3 regions of the Lentzea rhizosphaerae genome follow, and region 1 is predicted to be linked to each of the others. Evidence: riboswitches for the same ligand, from Rfam matches in the RefSeq annotation. Region 1 holds a riboswitch; each other region holds the start of a gene.
What was found. Region 1 has a riboswitch for S-adenosylmethionine ahead of thrC (threonine synthase). Riboswitches for the same ligand answer to the same signal wherever they lie in the genome.
Positions count from the first base shown of each region.

Region 2: linked by a shared signal. The riboswitch ahead of ACFOWZ_RS17920 (aminotransferase class V-fold PLP-dependent enzyme) and the one ahead of thrC (threonine synthase) in region 1 are both predicted to bind S-adenosylmethionine.
Region 3: linked by a shared signal. The riboswitch ahead of ACFOWZ_RS42885 (methionine ABC transporter ATP-binding protein) and the one ahead of thrC (threonine synthase) in region 1 are both predicted to bind S-adenosylmethionine.

Region 1 covers NZ_JBHRZI010000029.1:9,953-14,987, forward strand. The annotation lists gene ACFOWZ_RS32425 (DUF4258 domain-containing protein) at 1-8, opposite strand, end outside; gene ACFOWZ_RS32430 (hypothetical protein) at 8-367, opposite strand; gene ACFOWZ_RS32435 (helix-turn-helix domain-containing protein) at 538-1,329, shown strand; gene holA (DNA polymerase III subunit delta) at 1,314-2,291, opposite strand; SAM riboswitch class I at 2,370-2,500, shown strand; gene thrC (threonine synthase) at 2,512-3,768, shown strand; gene ACFOWZ_RS32450 (DNA internalization-related competence protein ComEC/Rec2) at 3,770-5,035, opposite strand, start outside.
Region 2 covers NZ_JBHRZI010000015.1:213,213-218,247, forward strand. The annotation lists gene ACFOWZ_RS17910 (RluA family pseudouridine synthase) at 1-843, opposite strand, end outside; gene lspA (signal peptidase II) at 945-1,691, opposite strand; gene ACFOWZ_RS17920 (aminotransferase class V-fold PLP-dependent enzyme) at 1,715-3,046, opposite strand; SAM riboswitch class IV at 3,084-3,198, opposite strand; gene ACFOWZ_RS17925 (potassium/proton antiporter) at 3,272-4,759, opposite strand; gene ACFOWZ_RS17930 (M28 family metallopeptidase) at 4,891-5,035, shown strand, end outside.
Region 3 covers NZ_JBHRZI010000046.1:224,428-229,462, forward strand. The annotation lists gene ACFOWZ_RS42870 (4-(cytidine 5'-diphospho)-2-C-methyl-D-erythritol kinase) at 1-354, opposite strand, end outside; gene ACFOWZ_RS42875 (MetQ/NlpA family ABC transporter substrate-binding protein) at 412-1,200, opposite strand; gene ACFOWZ_RS42880 (methionine ABC transporter permease) at 1,299-1,982, opposite strand; gene ACFOWZ_RS42885 (methionine ABC transporter ATP-binding protein) at 1,979-2,977, opposite strand; SAM riboswitch class I at 3,196-3,289, opposite strand; gene rsmA (16S rRNA (adenine(1518)-N(6)/adenine(1519)-N(6))-dimethyltransferase RsmA) at 3,378-4,208, opposite strand; gene ACFOWZ_RS42895 (transglycosylase family protein) at 4,387-5,035, opposite strand, start outside.

The sequences.
Region 1 (5,035 bases):
CCTGCCATCACGCGTCGTACTCGAAGAGGTAGACGCTCGCGACCGAGCCGGGATGCGCCCAGTCGAACGGGATGCGCTTGCCCTTCGGGCACGCCGCCCTGCTGAACTCCGTGTTGCCGCTCGCGAACACCGCCTTCACCTTCGCGCACTGGCCGTCCGCGTCGGTGTCCTCGACCCAGCCGCTCACGCGGATCTTGCCGTCCCGGCAGCTCAGCTCCCAGTGCGCCTTGGCACCGGACGTCTTCGGGTTCTTGACCTCGCCGCAGCCACCCATCGCGGACATGCCCTCCGCGTTCGCCGTCGCGGCGCCGGACAACGACAAGCCCACCAGTGCCAAACCGGTCAACGCAGCGCGAATTCCACGCACGTCAGCCACCCCTCGTTTTGTGTTGGATTCCGATTCGTTGAGGCACCCGGCCGGGGCGGGACTGAGCTTTCCGAGATCAGCGGCGGTCGTACAAGTGGATGCGGCCGTCCGGTCAGTCCGACCTTGTCCGGCCTGGTCAGGGGCGCCTCCGGACGGCATGATCGGGAGACGTGAACAGCCAGGGGGAGTTCATCGCGTCGTTGCGCGAGCTGAAACAACGGTCCGGCCTCACCTATCGCCAGTTGGAGAAACGCGCCGCCGAGCGGGGAAAGGTGCTGGCGCGCAGCACTCTGGCCGACGTGCTCGCGGGAAAGCGGCTACCGGCACCGGACGTGCTGGACGCGTTCGTGCACGCGTGCGGTGAAGGTGACCAGGTCGACTCGTGGCAGCAGGCCCGCGCCTCGATCGCCGAACCCGCTGCGACACCGGCGGTCCAGCGACGTCGTTCGGTGTGGTGGTCGGCGGCTTCCGCGCTGGTGGTCGTCGCCGCGGCGGGCACCTGGTTCGCGGTGTCCGGTGGCCGGGACGCGCCCGCCGGCACCTCGGTCCCGACCTCACCGGTGCGGATCAGGCCGGTCGCCGCGCCGGACCTGTGCCTGACCGACGGACACGTGCGCGACGGCCGCTACGGCCCGCTAGTGGCCGTGCAACGACCGTGTTCCGCCGTGGCACCGCAAACGACCACGCTCGAACCACTCGGTTCCGGCGCGTACCGCATCGCGTGGCACCACCCGCAGTTCGGCAAGGGATGTCTGAAGGTGCTGGAGGACGGTCTGCTGGAGCCGTGGGACGACTGCACCAAAGCCACGCCCTTCACCCTCGAACACTCGGAGGCCGAGTACACCCTGCGCGTCGAAGGCCGCGGCTGCGTCGGCATCGCGGGCACGGGCGAGAGCGCCGAGGCACTCGTCGGTGCGTGCGATCAGCGGTTCATGATCGACACCGCTCAACGACGGCCGTGAGCGGCCACGATCCTGAGCACGGCACGCTCCAGCGCGTAGTCGGCGTCGGCCGCCACACCCTTCACGTCGGCGTTGAGCCCCGCGACCACCTGCATCGCGTCGGCGAGACCGGACTGGTCCCAGCCGCGCGCCTGGGCCTGCGCCTTCTTGATCTTCCACGGCGGCATGCCGAGCGGACCCGCCAGGCTGAACGGGTCGGCACGGCCCACCGCGGACACCCGCGCGACCGTGCGCACCGCGTCCGCGAGCGCGTCCGCGACCAGCACGTGCGGCACGCCGAGCTGCATGGCCCAGCGCAACGCCTCCATGGCTCCCGCACGGTCACCGGTCACGGCCTTCTCCGCGACCGCGAACCCGGTCACCTCGGCCTTGCCCTGGTGGTAGCGGCGGATCTCGTCGACCGTCACCTTGCCGTCGGTGTCCGACACGAGCTGTGACGCCGCGGCGGCGAGCTCGCGCAGGTTCGTGCCCACGGCGTCGATGAGCGTGGCGACGGCCTCCGGATCGATCTTGCCGCCCGCCCGCCGCACCTCGTTGCGCACGAACGCCTCCCGCTCACCGGGCTTGGTGATCTTGGCGCACTCGGTGACCGCGGCACCGGCCTTCTTCAGCTGTCCGGGCAGGTCCTTGGCCGCCTTGCTGCGACCACCGCCCGTGTGCACGACGACGAGCGTGACTCCGTCCGCGGGCGCCTTGACGTAGGAGAGCACCGTCTCGGCGATCTCCTTGGTGATGTCCTGCGCGCTCTGCAGGACGATCACGCGCCCCTCCGCGAACAGCGACGGGCTCACCAGCTCGGCCAGCTCGGGAGGAGTGAGGTCAGTCACCTGCACACGGGTCAGATCGGCGTTCGGATCGACCTCGCGTGCGGCCTCGAGCGCCGCCCGAACAGCACGTTCGACCAGCAACTCCTCCTCGCCGACGACGAGGTGCAGTGACTCCGGTGCGCTCACGCTCCGCATCCTCCCACGTCCCGGATCGTGGACGTCGGTGGCTGAGCCGCGGACTGTTGCCGTAGCTTGGTGGCCACAACTGAACACCGCTCATCCAGAGGGGCAGAGGGACCGGCCCGAAGAAGCCCCGGCAACCGGCGTCAGCAGCAGTGCATCACTGCGCGCGGACGATCACGGTGCCAATTCCGACCCGTTCGATTTCGCGGGAAAGATGAGGAGATACCTCGCGATGACTGCTGTCACTGTGCCCACGAGCACGACCTTCGACCTCGGCCCCGCCCGTGCACTGCTGTGCCGTGAGTGCGGAAATGAGACCCCTCTCGCTGCTGAGTACGCCTGTCTGGAATGTTTCGGGCCGCTGGAAGTGGCCTACGACTTCGGCAGGATCCGGCGCGAGGACATCGAGGCCGGCCCCAAGTCGATCTGGCGCTACCGCGGCCTTCTCCCCGTTCCGTCCACTGTGGAACAGCACCCGAACACCGACCCCGGCGGCACCCGCCTGGTCAAGGCCGACAACCTCGCCAAGGCCCTGGGCGTCCGCAAGGTCTGGGTGAAGGACGACACCGGCAACCCCACCCACTCGTTCAAGGACCGCGTGGTCGGCGTGGCCCTCGCCGCGGCCCGTGAGCTCGGCTTCAAGGTCCTGGCCTGCCCGTCCACCGGCAACCTGGCGAACGCCGTCGCCGCGGCCGCCGCCCGCGCGGGCTGGCAGTCGGTCGTGCTGGTTCCCTCCTCTCTCGAGCGCGCCAAGATCCTGATGAGCGCGGTCTACGAAGGCGCCCTGATCGCCGTCGACGGCAACTACGACGACGTGAACCGCCTGGCCCAGGAACTCGCCGCGGAGCACGAGGACTGGGCGTTCGTGAACGTCAACGTCCGCCCGTACTACGCGGAGGGCTCGAAGACCCTCGGCTACGAGGTCGCCGAGCAGCTGGGCTGGCGCCTGCCCGACCAGATCGTGGTGCCGATCGCGTCCGGCTCGCAGCTCACCAAGGTCGACAAGGCGTTCCGCGAGCTCGGCCAGCTCGACCTCGTCGAGGCCACCCCGTACCGCGTGTTCGGCGCCCAGGCCACCGGCTGCAGCCCGGTCTCCGCCGCGTACAAGGAAGGCCACGACGTCATCCGCCCGGTCCGCCCGGACACCATCGCCCGCTCGCTGGCGATCGGCGCCCCGGCCGACGGCCCCTACGTCCTCGACGCGGTGCGCCGCACCAACGGTGCCATCGAGGACGTGACCGACGAAGAGGTCGTCGAGGGCATCAAGCTCCTCGCCCGCACCGAGGGCATCTTCGCCGAGACCGCCGGCGGCGTGACCGTGGCGACGGCGAAGAAGCTGATCGAGGCGGGCCAGCTCGACCCGGACGGCGAGACCGTGCTGCTCATCACCGGCGACGGCCTCAAGACCCTCGACGCGCTCGGCGACACGATCGGCCCGCGCGCGACGGTTCCACCGTCGGCCGAGGCCGTCATCAAGGCGCTGGGCTAAATCACCTCCTTCCGGTCCGGGGACGCTCACACGTCCCCGGACCGCGTTGTGTCAGAAGGAAATCGCGTCGGTCCTGAGCCAACCGGTGCGCGGAAAGCGTTGCAGGCCCTCCATCACGTGCGGTCCGACCGGGCTCGCCTCCGCGCGCCACGCCACGATCCGTTGCGGCCACGGGCATTCCGCCTTGAGCGCGTTGTAGTGGTAGTCGTGCCAGGCCTGCGGCGTGATCCTCAGGTCGTCGTCGAACACGTACTCCGACATGAGGTCGTAAGCCTCCTCCGGTTTCGCGGCCTTCGTGGGCGGCAGCACGTGTGTGGTGATCGCCTTGTACGTGAGCGCGCGCGTGCCGTCTTCGAGCGTTTCGCAGATGTAGAAACCGAAATCGGGTTTCAGCTCTTCGTGCGGCCACGGCGTGGCGGAGTAGTTCATCTGCCACAGCGCCCACGCGAGCCCCGGTGTGCCACCGGGGATCGGGTAGCGCCCGTTGAACAGCCTGACCCAGACGTCGTTCATCTCTTCTCCTTCGTACGATTCGGTTTCCTGGCAACACCGCCAGGTCGCCGTCCTTGTCCGTGCGCAGCACCAGGGCGCCTCCCGCCCGCAACACGTCGAGCACGTGCGGGCTCGGATGGCCGTACCTGTTGCCCGTGCCGACGCTCACCAGCGCCACTCGTGGCCGCACGGCCTTGAGGAACGCGGGCAGCGAGTACCGCGAGCCGTGGTGCGGCACCTTGAGCACCTCGGCCGCGAGATCCCGCTCCCCCAGCAACGCCGCCTGGCCGGCCAGCTCGACGTCACCGGTGAGCAGCACGCGACCCGCTCTGGTGTGCGCTTTGAGCACCAGCGAGTAGTCGTTCACCATCGTGTTGGTGTCCTGGGCGACCGGTGGCCGCCGCGGTCCGAGCACCTCCAACTCCAGTCCTGGCAAGGCGAACCGCTCGTCCGCCTTCGGTTCCACCACCCGCACACCGTGTGTGCGGGCCTGCTCGCTGACCTCCCTCCACGCCCACGCGGGCTCCTTGAGCGGACCCACCGCCACCGCACCCACCGCACGCCCGGTGAGCACCGCGGCGAGACCGCCGACGTGATCCGCGTGCAGATGCGTCAGCACCACGAGCGGAATCCTCTTGATTCCCAACGTCTTCAGGCACCGGTCGACCGCACCGGGATCGGGCCCGGTGTCCACGACGACCGCTCGGTCCGCGTCGTCAGTGGCGAGAACGAGCGCGTCGCCCTGCCCGACATCGCAGCTGACGGCCTTCCACCC
Region 2 (5,035 bases), on a different contig from region 1:
TTCCGGGTACTCCGAGGTGAACGTGACCCACTGCCCGTCGGCCGGGTGGTGGAACCCGAGCTGGCGCGCGTGCAGCCACTGCCGCGTCACCCCGAGCCGCTTGGCCAGCGTCGGGTCGGCGCCGTAGGTCAGGTCGCCCACGCACGGGTGGTGCAGAGCCGAGAAGTGCACGCGGATCTGGTGCGTGCGGCCGGTTTCGAGGTGCACCTCGACGAACGACGCCGCGCGGAAGGCCTCGATCACCTCGTAGTGCGTGATGGACGGCTTGCCGGAGTTCATCACGGCGAACTTGTAGTCGTGCTTCGGGTGCCGGTCGATCGGCGCGTCGATGGTGCCCTTGATCGGGTCCGGGTGGCCCTGGACGATCGCGTGGTAGACCTTGTCGACGGTGCGTTCCTTGAAGGCGTGCTTCAGGGCCGAGTACGCGGACTCGGACTTCGCGACGACCATCACGCCCGTGGTGCCGACGTCGAGCCGGTGCACGACGCCCTGGCGCTCGGCGGCGCCGGACGTGGCGATCCGGTGACCGGCGGCGGCGAGCCCGCCCACCACGGTCGGGCCGGTCCAGCCAGGCGACGGGTGCACGGCGACACCCACCGGCTTGTCGACGACGATGATGTCGTCGTCCTCGTGGATCACGACCAGGCCCTCGACGGGGATCGCCTGGACGGTGATCGGCTGCGGCGGCGCCGGCAGCGTGATCTCGAGCATGGCGCCCGCGGTCAGCCGGTCGGACTTGCCCACGACACGGCCGTCGATCAGCACGTCGTCGGCGTCGGCGATGGCGGCGACGGCGGTGCGGGACAGACCCAGCAGCTTCGCGAGGCCGGCGTCGACGCGCATGCCGTCCAGACCGTCGGGAATCGGCAGCGTTCGGTATCCGCTCACGCGCGGGGCCTCGACCTTCTTCTCCTTGCAGAACCTGCTGAACCTATCAGGACCAGCTACTTCGGCTCCGTCAGACCGTCGGACTCCACGGGCACCGGAGCGTCCTTGTGAATCGTCCCGTCGTAGTCGTGCCGCCTGAGCGCGAGGACGATGATCGCCGCGCCACCGCCGACGATCGCCATGTCGGCGAGGTTGAACACGGGCCAGACACGGCCGTACGGGTCGAACAGCGACAGGAAGTCCACCACGTGACCGCGCATCGGCCCCGGCTCGCGGAAGAGGCGGTCGACCAGGTTGCCCACGGCACCGCCCAGCACCAGGCCCAGGCCGACGGCCCAGCCCTGGGAGCGGAGGTTGCGCGAGATCCAGGCGATGAACCCGACGACTCCCAGCGCGATCAGCGCCAGGATCCACGTCATGCCCTCCGCCAGGCCGAACGCGGCACCGGGGTTGCGGACGAACGTCAGGTAGAGCACCCCGCCGAACAGCTTGATGGGGCCGGAGTCCTCGAGGAACGCCACGGACACGACCTTGGTGAGCACATCCAGGGCCAGCACACCGCCCGCCAGCACCGCGAGCGTCTTGGTCTTCGGCTCCGGCAGCGATCCGGTGATCGAGAACTCCGGCTCGACGACGTCGTCGCCGGAGTCCTTCCCGGCGGCTTCTTCCGAAGCCTTCTCCGCCCACTCCTCGGTGGCGTCGTCCGGTGCCGCCGCGGGTTCCTCGACCGCTTCCGGCGCGCTGACCTGCTCTTCCGCAGGGTCGGCAGCAGCCTTCTCGGCGGCCTTGGACTCGTCACTCACCAGGTCATTGTCCACTACAGGGACTACGCGAGGAACGGCGGCAGGGTTCGGCCGTCGTCCTCCGGCACCCACCGTCCGTCACGCTGCGTGTAGGTCCACTTCGGCCCCTCGGTGACGAGAGTGCGCAGCGCGGCGACCAACCGGTCCACGTGCTCGACCGTCGTGCCGAGGCCGATCGACGCGCGCACGGCACGGTCCTCGTGCGACCCGACCTGCTTGACCAGGCGGCCCACGATCACGTGCGCGCAGAACGCGCCGTCCCGCACACCGATGCCGTACTCCGCGGACAGCGCCGCCGCGAGGAAGCCCGCGTCGAAGCCGGAGATCGTGAAGCTCACGACACCGACCTTGTCGACGTCGGTCAGGATCGACAGCTCGCGGAAGCCGGGGATCGTGCGCAGCCCTTCACGAAGGCGGGCCAGCAGCTCCTGCTCGTGCGCGACCGTCTGCTCCCAGTGCCGCGACAGGATCTCGCAGGCCGCCGCGAGCGCGTGCACGCCGACGACGTTCGGGCTGCCGGCCTCGTGCCGCTCCGGCACCGCGGACCAGGCCACGCCGAGCCGGTCGCCGTGGTCGGTCACCTTCGACGTGGCACCGCCGCCGACCAGGTACGGCTGGGCCTGCTGCAACCAGTCCGCGCGACCGACCAGCACGCCCGCACCGAACGGCGCGTAGATCTTGTGACCGGAGAACGCGACGTAGTCGACGCCCAGCTCACGGGCGTTGACCGGGCGGTGCGGGGCGAGCTGCGCGGCGTCGAGCGCGATCCGCGCGCCGTGCCGGCGGGCGACCTTCGCGAGCTCCGCGACCGGCCACAGCTCACCCGTGACGTTGGACGCCCCGGTGACGATCACGAGCCGAGGGCCGACCGGGGCGGCGGCCAACGCCCGGTCCAGCGCGACGATCGCGGCGCCAGACGAAGACGGTGCGGGAATGCGCTGAACGTTCGGACCGCGCCACGGCAGCAGCGCCGCGTGGTGCTCGCTGTCGAACAGGACGACGGCGGTGTTCTTGGGAACGCTGCGCGCCAACAGGTTCAGCGAGTCCGTGGTGTTGCGGGTGAAGACGACGGCGTCGGACGAGTGCGCCCCGATGAACCTGCGGATGCGGTCACGCGCCTGCTCGTAGACGCGGGTCGACACCTGCGAGGCGAACCCGGCGCCGCGGTGCACGCTGGCGTACCAGGGCAGCAGCTCGTCGACGGCGTCGCGCACCTCCTGCAGACACGGCGCGCTCGCCGCGTGGTCGAGGTTGGCGTAGGTGACGCGCTCTCCGGTGACCAGTGGAACGCGCAGGTCAGCGCCGACGACAGCCGGAACCGCAGTGCTGGTGGTCTTGGTGATCGCGAGCGTCATCGAGCTGCCTCCGAGGCCAGGGGCCCCGTGTCGCGAAGGCCCGCGCTTGACCGGCGCCCCACGCGCCGGACCAGGTCCTCACCAAGGGCACCCCACCGCGGTTGGAGGGTTGCCGGCCAGCAAGCTTGGGCTTGACGCTGGCTCTCATGACCTGCCGACGACGTTAGCGGAGGGTCACCGAGCGCGTCGACACCCGATCACATCGTGAGAAGCCTCGGAGACCGACTATTCGCCGGTCTCGCCCTTCCAGCGGGCGTAGCGACCGGCCCGGTCCACGGCACGAACGCGCCGCTCAGCGGCCTCGCGCGCCTCTTCCGTGGTGACGATGAGCAACTGGTCCTCGGTCTGCAGCCGCGTCGTCGGTTGTGGCGTGAAACTCTTCCCGCCGCGCACCACGAGGCTCACCGTGGCGCCGGTCGGCAGCCTCAGCTCGGACATGTACACGCCGTGCAGCTTCGACCCGCGCTGGATGTGCACCTGCAGCAGCTCGGCGCCCAGCTCGTCCAACGGCGAGGAGTCGACCTGCACCTCCTGCGGCTCCCCCGCGCGCACCAGGCCGAGGCGCCGCGCCAGGAACGGCAACGTCGTGCCCTGCACCACCGTCAGCACGATGACCAGCACGAACACCGCGTCGACCAGCTCGCGCGCGCCCTGAACGCCCTGGATCAACGGGATCAGCGCGAACACGATGGGCACCGCGCCGCGCAGGCCCGACCACGAGAGGAACGCCTGCTCGCGCCACGGCACCTTGAACGGCAGCGCGGCGAGCACGACGGACAGCGGCCGCGCCAGGAACGTCACCACCACACCCGCGATCAACGCCGGGACCAGCACGTCGAGCAGCCGCGACGGTGACGCGTAGAGGCCGAGCAGGACGAAGAGCCCGATCTGCGCGAGCCAGCCGAGCCCTTCCGCGAACGAGAGGGTGTCGGCGCGGTGCGGCAGGCGGGCGTTGCCGAGCACCAGCGCGGCCACGTAGGTGGCGAGGAACCCGGACGCGTGCGCGAGATCGCCTGCGGTGTAAGCGATCACGCACACCGCCACGGTGGCGAGCGGGTACAGGCCGGTGGCGGGCAGCGCCGCACGTCTCAGCCCAGCGCCGCCGAGATAGCCCAGCGCGACACCGATGAGCGCGCCCGCGACCAGTTCGTAGACCACGAGCAGCGGTGCGGTCCACGAGATCCGGTCCGACGACGCCAGCAGCACGACGGCGAGGTAGACCGGCGCGTCGTTGAGGCCGGACTCCAGTTCGAGCGCGCCGGTGAGCCGCGCCCCGACGCCCAGCGACCGCAGGACGCTGAAGACCGCGGCCGCGTCGGTGGACGACAGCACCGCGCCCCACAGCAACGCCATCCGCCAGTCGAGGCCGAGCAGGAAGTGCAACGCGGTTCCCGTCACGGCGACGCTCACCGCAACGGCCACTGTGGACAGTGCGACACCTAACCACAGCGAGGACTTCACGGCCTGCCAACGGGTCGTGAGCCCGCCCTCGCTCAGGATCAGCACGAGAGCCGCGATGCCGAGGGACTGGGTGAGGTCGGCGTCGTCGAACCTGATGCCGGCCACGGACTCGCCGAGCAGCACGCCGATGCCGAGGTACAACAACAACGAGGGCAGACCGAGTCGAGTCGACACGCGCACCGCGACCACGGAGATCAGCAGCACGGCCGCGCCGACGCCCAGAACGACCGTCACGTCACCCACCCGGACCATTCTCGTTGATCACCACCGAATTGGACGAATCCGACGCGTCACAACAACCCGCCGTTCTCCTCTACCGGGCTCATGCGCACAGGAGCATGTTGATCAGTGGCTCAATCCCAACCCTGCACTGGAGTTGAACCATGAGAATCCTGATCGCACTGGCGGCCGCCTTGACGGTGGCCGGAGCAACCACGGCACAGGCAGCCGCTCCGGCGGCCCTGGCAGCACCGAACATCAACGTCGCGAACGTGCGAGCCCACCTCAACCAGTTCCAGTCGATCGCGA
Region 3 (5,035 bases), on a different contig from region 1:
CGCCGCCGCGTCCGCACTGCCGCCCGCCATGCCTCCCGCGACCGGGATGGCCTTGCGGATGACGACGCGGACCTTCGGGTCGTCGGGGTCCTTGCCCACGTGCGCCGCGAGCAGGCGCACCGCGCGCCAGGCGAGGTTGGACGCTCCGGTCGGCACCTGGTCGGCGCCCTCGCCGTGCACCTCGACGCCGGGTTCGTCCGCGACCGCGACCGTGACCTCGTCGACCAGCGAGAGCGCCTGGAAGATCGTCACCAGGTCGTGGTAGCCGTCCGGGCGCACGTCACCGACGGCCAGGTGCAGGTTGACCTTGGCCGGGACGCGGACCGTGACCGGGGGTGGAACGACTGCGAGCACCATGTCAGCCTACGGGCGTTCTGGAGTTGTGGACTCCTCCCCCGGTCGCAGTGGATCTCACACCGGGATGACCGAACCGTTGAAGGTCTGCTTGATGTAGTCCTTGACCTGCTGCGATCCGAGCAGCTCCGCCAGGTCGCGGATCCGCTTGTCGTCCTTGAGCTCGGTGCGCGTGACCAGGCCGTTCGCGTTCGGGTTGCCCTCGGCCTCCTCCAGCGCGAGCGAGTCCGTCGCCGGCTTGAGGCCCGCGTCGATGGCGTAGTTGCCGTTGATCACCGACGCGTCGGTGTCCTCCAGCGAACGCGGCAGCTGAGCGGCCTCCAGGGGCACGAACTGCAGGTTCTTGGGGTTCTCCGCCACGTCGCGCGTGGTCGGCTGGTCCACGGCCTTGAGCTTGATCAGGCCGTTGGCTTCGAGGAGCTTGAGCCCGCGGGCCTCGTTCGTGGCGTCGTTGGCCACGGCGACCTTGGCGTTCTGCGGCAGCTCGTGGAGCTTGCGGACCTTCTTCGAGTAGAGACCCAGCGGCTCGACGTGGACGGGCTCGACCCACTCGACCTGGGCGCCGCTCTCCTTCGTGAAGGTCGCCAGGTACGGCACGGTCTGGAAGTAGTTGGCGTCGAGCGAGCCGTCGACCAGCGCCGTGTTCGGCTGCACGTAGTCGGTGAACTCGACGACCTCGATCTTCAGACCCTTCTGCGACGCGAGGTTGTCGGCCACGTACTTGAGGATCTGGGCGTGCGGGACCGGGGAGACGCCGACCTTGAGGGTGTCGGACGTGTTCGTGCCGGACGAGCAAGCGGACAAAACAGTCAAAGCGACCGCGATCAGGGCAGCCTTAATACGCATTTCGTTCCTTTTGAGAGTTTCAGCGGCGGAAAGTTTCAGTGCACGCGGGGAGCTTTCGTTCGCTCTGGCCGCACGAGAGGGCCCCGCGTGCCGAAAAGTCAGACGGAGGCGTGCCGGCGCCGGTCGGACGCACGGGCGGCACGGGTGAAACCGAGCTGGATCACGGTCGTGAGCACGGCGAGCCACGCCACGGTGCTCCACAGGATCCGGTCGTTGAAGCGCTGGTAGCCCTCGCGGATCGCGAGGTCGCCGAGGCCGCCACCGCCGATCACGCCCGCCATCGCGGAGTACCCGATCAGGGCGATCACGGTGACGCCGATGGCGTTGATCAGCGCGGGCAGCGACTCGCGGATCAGCACGCTCCTGACGATCCTCAACGTCGAGGCGCCGGTGGTGATCGCGGCCTCGACCACGGTCACGTGCACCTCGGACAGGATGTTCTGCACGAGCCGCCCGACGAACGGGATGGCGCCCACGGCCAGCGGCACGATGACCGCGGTGCTGCCGATGGAGCCGCCGACGATCAGGCGGGTGACCGACGTGAGCGCGACGAGCAGCACGATGAACGGCATCGAGCGGCCCAGGTCGGTGACGAAGCTGAGAATTCGGTGCACCGCGGCGTTCGGCCGCAGCCCGCCCTTGGCGGTGAGCTGCAGCCAAACCCCTACGGGAACTCCTAGTGCGGTGGCGATGACGGTGGAAACGCCGACCATGTACAGCGTTTCACCGGTGGCCTCGACGAGGTAGCTGACGACGTCGGGCCAGGGTGTAGCAGACCTCACGCAGCTACTCCCTGCGGTCCCTTCAGGGACCTCTGCACCGCACCGCCGGCCTCGCCGATCCACTCGAGCGCGGAGTCGGAGCGCTCGCCGTTCAGGCCGAGGCGGAACCGCGCGACCGGCGTCTCGCCCAGCCGCGTGAGGCCGCCACCGACGATGTTCAGCTCGACGCCGAACCGGTGCGAGGCCTCGGGCAGCAGCGCGCCGACCGCGGCGAACCCGACGAGCACGACGTCCGCGACGCGGTCGTAAGTGTTCTCGTTGATCGGGTTCAGGTCGACGGCGGGCAGCAACGCGGAACTCGTGCGGCTGGCGGCGTCACCGACCAGGTCGAGGACCTTGCCGTGCTCGACGACACGGCCCTGCTCCAGCACGGCGACGTCATCGCAGATCTTGCGGACCACGCCCATGTCGTGCGTGACGACGAGCACGGTCACACCGAGCTCAGCGCGCGCACGGTCGAGCACGGTCAGCACGGAACCGGTGGTCTCCGGGTCGAGCGCACTGGTGGGCTCGTCGGCGAGGAGCACGGACGGGTTCGCGGCGAGCGCACGCGCCACGGCGATGCGCTGACGCTGGCCGCCGGACAGCTGGTCGGGGTACGCGGTGGCCTTGTCGGTGAGGCCGACGAGGTCCAGCAGCTCACCCACGCGGGTGCGGCGCTGCGGCCCCGGAACGCCCGCGCTCTCGAGGGGAAGGGCGATGTTGCCGGCCGCCGTGCGCTGGCGGAGGAGCGAATCCCCCTGCGGCACAACGCCGATCTGCCGGCGGGCGGCCCGGAGGGCACTCCCGTCAAGGCTCGTGATGTCGGTGCCATCGACCCGGATCGCACCGGAGTCGGGACGCTCGAGCAGCGCAACGCAGCGCGCGAGCGTCGACTTGCCGGCCCCGCTCGGGCCGACCACGCCGAGCACGGTGCCCGCCTCGACGTCGAGGGTCACGCCGTTCAGGGCGTTGACACCCTGGAAGGACTTGGTGAGGTTTTCGACAGTGATCACTTCTGCTCCACGGCTGCGCGCGACGGCACACACGCCCTTGTGCGGGCTGTGCGCGATCGAAGTTCTGCTCAGGTGTGTGCGCCACTCGTTGACTGAGTGCGCGTCAAAGGACTTTGAGAAGGCGCCTTAGACGAGGTGGCGACGACATGCAGAAGCGGTGCGACGGCACTGGTCGACGACTCGACGGCGCGTCAGCATTCGCGAAGTGCACATGTGATCCTCCATCGGTCCTGGCGTTAGCACCTGCCCGCATCCAGCGGGTGGTTGCTGCGACGTCGTAGAGCCAGGTCTCTCGGTCGCTCCGGATGGCACTTAGCAGTCAACCGGACAGACGTTCGGTTGCGCAAGCCAGATTCGGATTCGTTCGACAGATCACACTGATGGCCGAAAGATCGCCGGGTCAGACCTCGGCGATCCGGACAAAGTCGATCACGCTGAGCTGTTCGCCCCTTTGCTGGGGGTCGATGCCAGCCTTCTGGAGCAGTTCGTCGGCCTGCTCGGCACCGCCGGCCCAGCCCTTGAGGGCGGCCCGCAGCGTCTTGCGGCGCTGGGCGAAGGCGGCGTCGATGATCTCGAACAGCCTTTTCTTGTCCACTGTGGACAGCAGGGTTTCGTGGCGCTGGAACCAGACCAGGCCCGAGTCGACGTTCGGGGCGGGCCAGAAGACGTTCTTGCCGATGCTGCCGGCCTTCTTGGCGTTGGCGTACCAGGCGAGCTTGACGCTCGGGACGCCGTAGATCTTGTTGCCCGGTTTTGCCGCCATTCGGTCGGCTACCTCTGCTTGGACCATGACCAGACCCTTTTGGAGGGTCGGGAGTTCGGCCAGCAGGTGGAGGACTACCGGGACCGCGACGTTGTACGGGAGGTTGGCGACGATCGCCGTGGGTTGTTCTGGCAGGTCCTGTTGGGTGACCTTCATCGCGTCTTTCAGGACCACGTGGAGTTTGTCGGCGTTCTCCGGGTCCATCTCGGATGCGGTCTGGGGGAGGCGTTGCGCGAGTTTGGGGTCGATCTCGACGGCGATGACCTGTTTGGCTGGTGGGAGGAGGGCCAGGGTCAGGGATCCCAGGCCTGGGCCCACTTCCAGGACGACGTCGTCGTTGGTGAGCTCGGCTGCCGTGACGATTTTGCGGACCGTGTTGGGGTCGTGGACGAAGTTCTGGCCCAGTTTCTTGGTTGGGCGGATGTCCAGCTCTTCGGCTAGACGGCGGACTTCGGCGGGTCCCAGCAGGCTCACTCGGGCATTGTCGCAGGGTGGGTGTTGCGCGGGTCGGCTCGGGTTGGGTGGCTCGGTCCCCCGGCACGCCAGGTTCCGTGTTGCTGTGGCGGGTGCTCCCTCCCCTGCCCCGGAAACGGCGATGGCCGCCCTGGCGAACCAGGAGCGGCCATCGGTCGAGTCAGGTGCGGGCTTACGGCAGGCCCAGCTTCGCGCGGCAGCCCGGCCACGCCGAGTACGTGCCGCCTCGGCCGTCGCGCAGCTTGGTGGCCACCGCGATCTGCTGTTCGCGCGTTGCCTGGTGCGGGAGGGGGGCGTAGGCCTGGCCACCATAGGCGCGCCAGGTGCTCGCGTCGAACTGCAGGCCGCCGTAGTAGCCGTTGCCCGTGTTGATGGCCCAGTTGCCGCCCGCCTCGCACTTGGCCAGGCGGTCCCAGACCTCGCCGTCGGGGAGGGGCTTGGTGCCCACGGTGATCTTCTTGGGCTTCGGCTCCTTGGTGACCTTGCCGCCGATCTTCTCGCGGCTGATCTCCTTGCCGTTCTTCACCGTCACGCGGTAGGTCGAGATCTGCTCGCCCGCCTCGCCCGGGTCGGTGACCTTCTGCTCGCCCGCGTTCATGTTCGGGTCGTTGGTCTTCTCGACCGGCGGGGCGACGGGCTCGTTCACGTTGATGACCGTGACGCCGGTGCGCGAGATGTAGACCTCGGCGCCGGTGGCGAGCTTCACGTCGGTACCAGAGGCGACTGCGTCCTCGGGGCCGAGGGAGAGGTTCTCGTTCTTCAGGAGCTCGTCGACGGTGACTGCGGTCGTCTGGACCTCGCGGACCGGGTTCGCGCCGTCG